Regions from separate parts of the Leptolyngbya sp. FACHB-1624 genome, predicted to be linked through region 1. Evidence: predicted binding sites of a transcription regulator. Region 1 holds the regulator's gene; the other holds the start of a gene.
The links. Region 1 encodes NtcA, which controls nitrogen genes in cyanobacteria. Its sites were predicted from a motif close to TTTGTANNNNNNNNTACAAA; they were not measured.
Positions count from the first base shown of each region.

Region 2: the regulator NtcA is predicted to act here: its motif matches at 1,340-1,359, upstream of glnA (type I glutamate--ammonia ligase).

Region 1 is NZ_CP180258.1:905,020-908,865, reverse strand. Features, by position in the region: gene ACMUEV_RS04195 (vWA domain-containing protein) at 1-313, opposite strand, end outside; gene fabI (enoyl-ACP reductase FabI) at 338-1,138, opposite strand; gene ntcA (global nitrogen regulator NtcA) at 1,578-2,249, shown strand; gene ACMUEV_RS04180 (DUF3084 domain-containing protein) at 2,369-3,766, shown strand; gene ACMUEV_RS04175 (Holliday junction resolvase RuvX) at 3,801-3,846, shown strand, end outside.
Region 2 is NZ_CP180258.1:4,567,369-4,571,214, forward strand. Features, by position in the region: gene ACMUEV_RS21615 (hypothetical protein) at 1-438, shown strand, start outside; gene apcB (allophycocyanin subunit beta) at 550-1,059, opposite strand; gene glnA (type I glutamate--ammonia ligase) at 1,471-2,889, shown strand; gene ACMUEV_RS21630 (class I SAM-dependent methyltransferase) at 3,041-3,846, shown strand, end outside.

The sequences.
Region 1 (3,846 bases):
GGCGAAAATAATCTTCGGTGGCATCCCGCAACACTGCTGCCAGATTGGTCGAGCCAACCGGATCGTTTTCCATAAAAATCTGTGCGACTTTGCTCGTCGTCACATTCTCGTACCGTCTGAATCGGCTAGAAAACGTATAAACCGTAATACCGTCGGGATCAAACTGTTCGCATTTGCGCGCCAGTGCCAGCGTTGATTCTTGGGCTGCTTCCCAACGACTGCCGCCCCCAATTTGATCATTGGTAGACATACTGCCACTTTTATCCAAAATCAAGGTGTAGTCTCGATTTTGCAAAGTTTCAAAATTGGGCACGGCACATCTCCTATCGTCTAATTGCTATCCAGCAGTGGGCTTCGATCCCGTCATCCCCATAATTTCGTAGCCTGCATCGACGTAGATCACCTGACCCGTGATCCCGCTTGATAGATCACTACAGAGAAATGCTGCGGTATTCCCGACTTCGATCTGCGTCACAGTTCGACGTAACGGCGCAACTTCTTCAACGTGGTGAATCATATCGAGAATGCCACCGACTGCCGAGGAAGCCAATGTTCGAATCGGGCCTGCTGAAATCGCATTGACTCGAATATTGTTCTGCCCTAACTCATTTGCGAGGTAGCGCACGTTCATTTCCAATGCTGCCTTGGCAATTCCCATGACGTTATAGTTCGGGATGACTTTCACACCACCGAGGTAAGTCAGCGTCACGATACTACCGCCTTCGCTCATTAGAGGTTTTGCGGCTCCAGCTAGTTGCACCAGCGAGTAAGAACTGATATCCAACGCCAGCGAATAACCCGCGCGCGACGTTTTGGAGAAATCGCCGGATAAATCATCTTTGCTAGCAAATGCGAGACAGTGGATCAGAATATCCAACTTGCCCCATTTGTCTTTCACGGTATTGAATGCGCTCTCAATCTGTGCGTCATCTTGCACGTTCAAAGGCAAGAACAAACTGGGATTGAGCGGCTCGGTCAAGTCGGCAACTTTCTTTTCCGCTTTGCCGGTTGCATCCGGTAGATAGGTGATGCCAATATTTGCGCCTGCTTTGTGTAGCTGCTGAGCGATGCCCCATGCGATCGAGCGGTTGTTCGCGATTCCCGTTACAAGTGCGTTCTTTCCAGTCAGGTCTAGCATGGTCTTCTACCGTGTAAAGCATTTATGAGGATAGCAGAAAGGGATCCCTCTCGAACTGCTCCTCGCTGACGCGATCGTCCCAAGCTTGGCGGATCGAGGATCGAATTGCGTCATTTCTCAGTTCGGTTTTTCTGCCAGCGAATCCTCTCTGATTCTGGTTCGGAATCCTTCATGATTCCTTAATGCCTCGTCCTAGAATATTCGTGCTTTCACGGTATGATCTGTGGAAATTATTGGGTCTGCCCAGAAGATTCCAGTAGATCGACTCGAAATTGCGCCTTCTTCTTAGAGAATTTACTGAGTTTTCTGAAGATCAAAGCGAAATTGTAGTTTACGACACTAAAACAGATCATAGACTCAGTTTTAGTGGTCTAAAGTCATCGATTGCTTACATAGACTGTTAGACTTCCCAGCTTCACTCGATACGACAAGGAAAGAAATGGTAGTGACCAAGGATAAACCGCTTGCAGCGATGTTTCGTCAGATTGGAGGGGGAGCATATCCTCCTGTTGTAGAGACGTTTGAACGCGGTAAGACCATCTTCTTTCCGGGCGATCCGGCGGAGCGGGTCTACTTTCTCGTCAAGGGTGCGGTTAAACTCTCACGGGTGTACGAGGCAGGAGAAGAAATTACCGTCGCGCTGCTGCGAGAAAACAGCGTGTTCGGGGTGCTTTCTCTGATCACAGGACAACGTGCCGATCGCTTTTATCACGCAGTTGCCTTCACCCCTGTCGAATTGCTGTCTGTTCCGATCGAACAAGTTGAAAAAGCGCTCAAAGACAATCCCGAACTCTCGATGCTGATGCTGAAAGGCTTGTCGTCGAGAATCTTACAAACTGAAATGATGATCGAAACGCTGGCGCACCGAGATATGGGATCGCGTCTTGTTAGTTTCCTCCTGATTCTGTGTCGTGACTTTGGTGTGCCCTCACAAGAGGGGATCATGATTGATCTCAAACTGTCTCACCAAGCGATCGCTGAAGCAATCGGCTCGACTCGCGTCACAGTCACCCGCTTACTGGGAGATTTGCGTCAGGACAAAATGATCTCAATTCACAAGAAAAAAATAACCGTTCATAATCCGGTAACGCTTAGTCAACAATTTACCTAATTCGATTAGAATTCAGTCCTGAGTGACTCACGCGAATCATAGAGCGAGCAGTCATAATGAAAGGCAAAGTCTGAAAGTGCCCTTAGAGTGCAGTATGTCTAGGGGTTTGTGGGAGCGTCATGTCCGATGTCGGGCTAATTCTAATTTTGGTGGTGTTGGTGTTAGGAGGGGTGATCGCGACAGTCGGCGATCGCTTAGGAACGCGCGTGGGAAAAGCCCGCCTCAGCTTGTTCAATCTCCGTCCCAAACAAACAGCAGTTGTCGTGACGATTTTGACGGGCACGCTGATTTCTGCCTCTACGTTAGGCGTTTTACTGCTTGCCAGTCGCACCTTTCGAGAGATGGTGTTGAACTTCGGGCGAATTCAAGCCGATTTGCGGGCGACAAATCGTGACCTCGATAAAGTCACGGCTGATCTCAAAACCACCGATCAGCGAAAAGCTGAGGTTGAGAAAGATCTAGAGCAAGCGCGATCGGAACGTGCCCAAATTGAGGAATATCTCAAGCGCCTCAATGCCAATCTTCAAGTTTCAGTCGCTCGACAACGAGAAACCGATGCCCAACTTCGCAGGACAGAAGCGCAGCGAGATCTCACCCGCAATCAGCTAGAAACAGTTTCTCAGCAAGCACTCTCGCTCCGCAACGAAATCAATCAGCTGGAATCTGAGCAGCAGGCGTTAATTGAACAACGGGATCAGGTGAAAGCCCAAATTGCGGAACGAGATGCGCAAATTGCGGAACGAACTGCCCTGATTGAAAAGCGCGATCGCGAAATTAATGAGCGCGATCAAGTCATTGCTCAACGCGAAGCAGAATTGAAAACCCTGGAACAGCAGAGAGCTTTTCTCGTGGCAGCCGTTCAGCAAATTCAGCAAGATGTGGAACAGATTCGCCGAGGTGATCTGGCAATTTTTCGGACACAAGTGCTGTCTTCAGGCGTTGTGCGCGTCGTCGAACAAGGTGGAGCCAAAGCAGCGGTCGATCAATTACTGCAATTGGCAAATCAGACCGCGATCGAGTCGCTTCGCCTGGGGCAGAACAATCAGCAAATTGTGCAAATCCCGATTGCGGAAGTGCAAAACCTCATTCAGCAAATTCAAGATGGTAAAGATTATCTGGTGCGGGTGCAGGCCGGGGCAAATTATGTTCTCGGTGACGACCGAGGCGTTGTCGTGAATATGAGTGCAGTGCCGAATCAGGTTGTCTTTTTAGCAGGAGATACGATCGCGACTCAAACGCTGGAACCGTCTAAACTGTCCCCCCAGGATTTTCAGAAAACCTTACAAGACCTAATTGCAGCTTCTAATGCCCGTGCCCGTGTCGCAGGGGTGATGAATGACAGACTAGAGGTTGAGAAACTGTTGAGTCTGGGATCTTTTATCGATCAGCTTCGCCGCTATCCGAATTCGATTGAATTGCGGGCAGTTGCATCGGATGTGACTTACACAGCGGGACCGCTCAAAATAGAATTAGTAGCGGTGCAGGATGGGCAGGTTGTGCTGCGGGCATCGAATTAGCAATCTGTAGACAGAACAACGGCAAGAGGTGAGTATGGCGGAACAGCCCGTTATTCTGGGATTTGATCCAGGGCGACAAA
Region 2 (3,846 bases), 2.8 Mb from region 1:
CAAAAAGCTCTGCAAATTGCCGCCAAACTCGTTTATCGAGGAGATGAAGTTGCGATTACTCGAACGATGAAAGGCGATGTGCTTTGGATCTATGAAGCAGATGCCCAAGAGGAAAAAGCGCAGCTAGACAAGCCCAAATCTGTCAAACCCTCAACTTCCTACGACATTCCTCGATCAGACTCAGGATTATGGAAGATTCTGACATCTGAGCGCGATTATCAGGTGTGTCAAATTCGCGTTCCAGATGTGGCGAAACCGATGGCTGCAATCTATAGCGATCGTGAATATTACAGCTATCTCAGAACAGTACGCGAACAAAACCAAGCGATCTCGCTGGCAGAACGCCTCTCTGATAAAGGACTTGCTGCTCGTATTACTCAAAACAGCAAAGGCTGGACGCTGTGGGTCTTAGAGGCAGAAGCGATGCTTCGGACTTGAAGCCATTCACCCTGACATTTTTCTTGTCTGAAACGAGTTTCGGCTCGACTCAACGCCCGAAATTCGAGGGCTGAGCCGAGCCGAAACTCGTTTCATGGGAAGTGAATTCAACTACAGATCGTTTTCACCGAGTTCACGCGACATGTAATCAAAGGGTTGATCCAGGAAGCTCGTATCAGCAATTCCTGCCGCTGCTGCTTCTGCTTTGACGATATCCTTCATGATTTGAATTCCCCGGACGGTCGGTCCTGAAGGCACACCTAACGAGTTATAGGTTTCGCGCAAACCTTCTAGAACGCGCTCATCCAGCACATCCGTGTCAGCCGCAACCAAGGCATAGGAAGCATAGCGCAAGTAGTAATCCATATCGCGCAGGCAGGCTGCATATCGACGAGTCGTATAAGCATTGCCACCGGGGCGAATCAACTCAGGATTCTCATCAAACAACTGCAGCCCGGCTTGACGAACAATCCCGGCTGCATTGGAGGTAATGAGCGCAGCTGCCTGAATGCGCGCCATTCCGGTAGCAAAGTAGGATTTTAGGCTGTCGATCGCATTGCGATCTAAGTAACGCCCTGTAATATCGTAATTTCTAATCAGGCTGGTCACTGCGTCCCGCATGAAAGTCTTCTCCCAAATTTTGGTTCAATGTGTCTATATTTCTGTAGACAAGAGTAACGAACCGCCCCACAGCAAGTTGTATAGGCTCTCGTATCGTAAAAGATTCAAGCTCAGTTTACCACGCAGGTTTGAGCCTAATTTGAACCGTACCGTGGGGAATCCCGCTAGATGAGATAATCGTTACAATTTTTAATCCATACACTCGATCGGGTTACGGAATCCGCGAATGTAATATTTACGATCTTTAATTTAAGCGTTAATTCTTTCGGACACGGAGCTTTCCGTAGCCTAGGATACAAAATTACGGGAAGCCTGTTTTTACCATGATGCAGGACAGATTTGCTTGAGGCGATCTGATTCAATTCTGCGCTCAGCGTTGAGCAAAGCTACGCGATTTACTAGGAGTATTTCATGGCGACCCCACAAGAGATCTTGGCAAAGATCAATGACGAGAATATCGAATTGATTGATCTCAAATTCATCGATACGCCAGGGATTTGGCAACATCTCACCCTGCATAAGAGCCAAATTGACGAAAGCAGCTTTACCGATGGCGTTCCGTTTGACGGATCGAGTATTCGGGGTTGGAAATCGATCAATGAATCCGATATGGCGATGGTTCCCGATCCGGATACTGCCTGGATCGATCCATTTATGGAGCATCCAACGCTGAGCATGATTTGCTCGATTCAAGAGCCGCGTACGGGTCAGCCTTACAGCCGTGATCCTCGCTCGATCGCTCAAAAAGCTGTGGATTATTTGAAATCTACGGGGTTAGGCGATACGGCGTTCTTCGGACCTGAAGCGGAGTTCTTCATTTTTGATGATGTCCGTTATGACCAAAACCAGCACGAAGGTTACTATCACGTTGATAGCGTAGAAGGGATTTGGAATTCTGGTCGTCAAGAACCGGGTGGAAACTTGGCGTACAAGCCTCGCAACAAGGAAGGGTATTTCCCGGTTGCACCGACCGATACGTCGCAAGATATGCGATCGGAAATGCTGCTGACGATGCAAAAGTGCGGCGTGCCGATCGAGAAACATCACCACGAAGTTGCAACGGGTGGTCAGTGCGAATTGGGCTTCCGGTTCGGAACCCTGATTCAAGCGGCTGACTGGTTGATGACGTACAAATATGTGATCAAAAACGTCGGTCGCAAGTATGGCAAGTCGATTACGTTCATGCCGAAGCCGGTCTTTGGGGATAACGGTTCGGGTATGCACTGTCACCAATCGATTTGGAACAATGGCGAACCCACCTTTGCGGGCGATCTGTACGCTGGATTGAGCCAAAATGCGCTGTGGTACATCGGCGGAATTCTGAAGCATGCGCCTTCTCTGTTGGCGTTTACGAATCCGACCACGAACTCCTACAAGCGCTTGGTTCCAGGCTTTGAAGCTCCGGTGAACTTGGCATACTCGCAAGGAAACCGTTCTGCTTCGGTGCGGATTCCGTTGTCTGGCACGAACCCGAAAGCAAAACGCTTAGAGTTCCGTTGTCCTGATGCAACCTCGAACCCCTACTTGGCATTTGCCGCGATGCTCTGTGCAGGGATTGATGGAATTAAGAACCAAATCGATCCGGGTTCTCCTTTGGATGTAGACATCTACGAACTCAGCCCTGAAGAGTTGGCGAAAGTCCCTTCGACTCCTGGATCTTTGGCAGAAGCGCTGAAGAACTTGGAATCGGATCATGAGTACCTGACCACAGGTGGCGTGTTCACTGAAGACTTCATTGAAAGCTGGATTAGCTACAAGCTCGATCGCGAAGTAATTCCGATGAGCATTCGCCCGCATCCGTATGAGTTTATGCTCTACTACGATTGCTAATTTGCTGAGTTGAAAGCTGAATTGAAAAGGAGCGATCGAGCCAATTAGCTCGATCGCTTTTTTCTCGAAATCTAACTGATTACAGACTATTTCGCTCTTAAGAGTTCGTTACAATTAGACAATAGTCTTAGAGTGTCGTCTCACACAAATCATGCCCGATACATTAACAAAGTTGGCGTATCAGACGTTTCAGCAAGGCAAAAGTTACTTTGGGTTGATGCATAAAGCTGTTAGTACCCAAGTCTTGAATCTTGTCGCACCGCCCTCGATCGAACAAAAAAGAAAGGCAAAGCCGCTCTCTCTAGAATTGATTCAAACCATTCAAAAACGAATGGCTGAAGTTCTCGAAGCGGATTGGCAGGATGTCGAAAAAGGCGTTTATCCAGCGAGTCTTGTCTTTGATAATCCTTGGGAAGATTTTTTCCGCTACTATCCGGTGATGTGGTTCGATATGCCGGAAATGTGGCAGCGCGTGAATGCGAAGCGATATCAAGAGTTTGATGCAGGAGTTGAGACAGAAGGCTTACCAAGCTACTATGTGCAAAATTTCCATCATCAGACGAATGGGTATTTAACCGATACTTCTGCCAATCTCTACGATTTGCAGGTTGAAATTCTGTTTAATGGCACGGCTGATCCGATGCGTCGCCGGATTTTAGCTCCATTGAAGGAAGGATTGAAGGCATTCAGTGATGTTCTACCTTCGCAGATTAAGGTGCTAGACGTTGCTTGTGGCACAGGGCGGACTTTGAGAAACATTCGAGGAATGCTGCCGAAGGCTTCTTTGTATGGAGTGGATTTGTCGGCTGCCTATTTGAGAAAAGCAAATCAGTTGCTGTCTCAGTTCGAGGGAACTTTGCCCCAGTTAGTGCAAGGAAATGCGGAAGAATTACCTTACTTAGATAACTATTTCCATGCGGTGACGAGTGTGTTTTTATTCCACGAATTGCCGCCCCA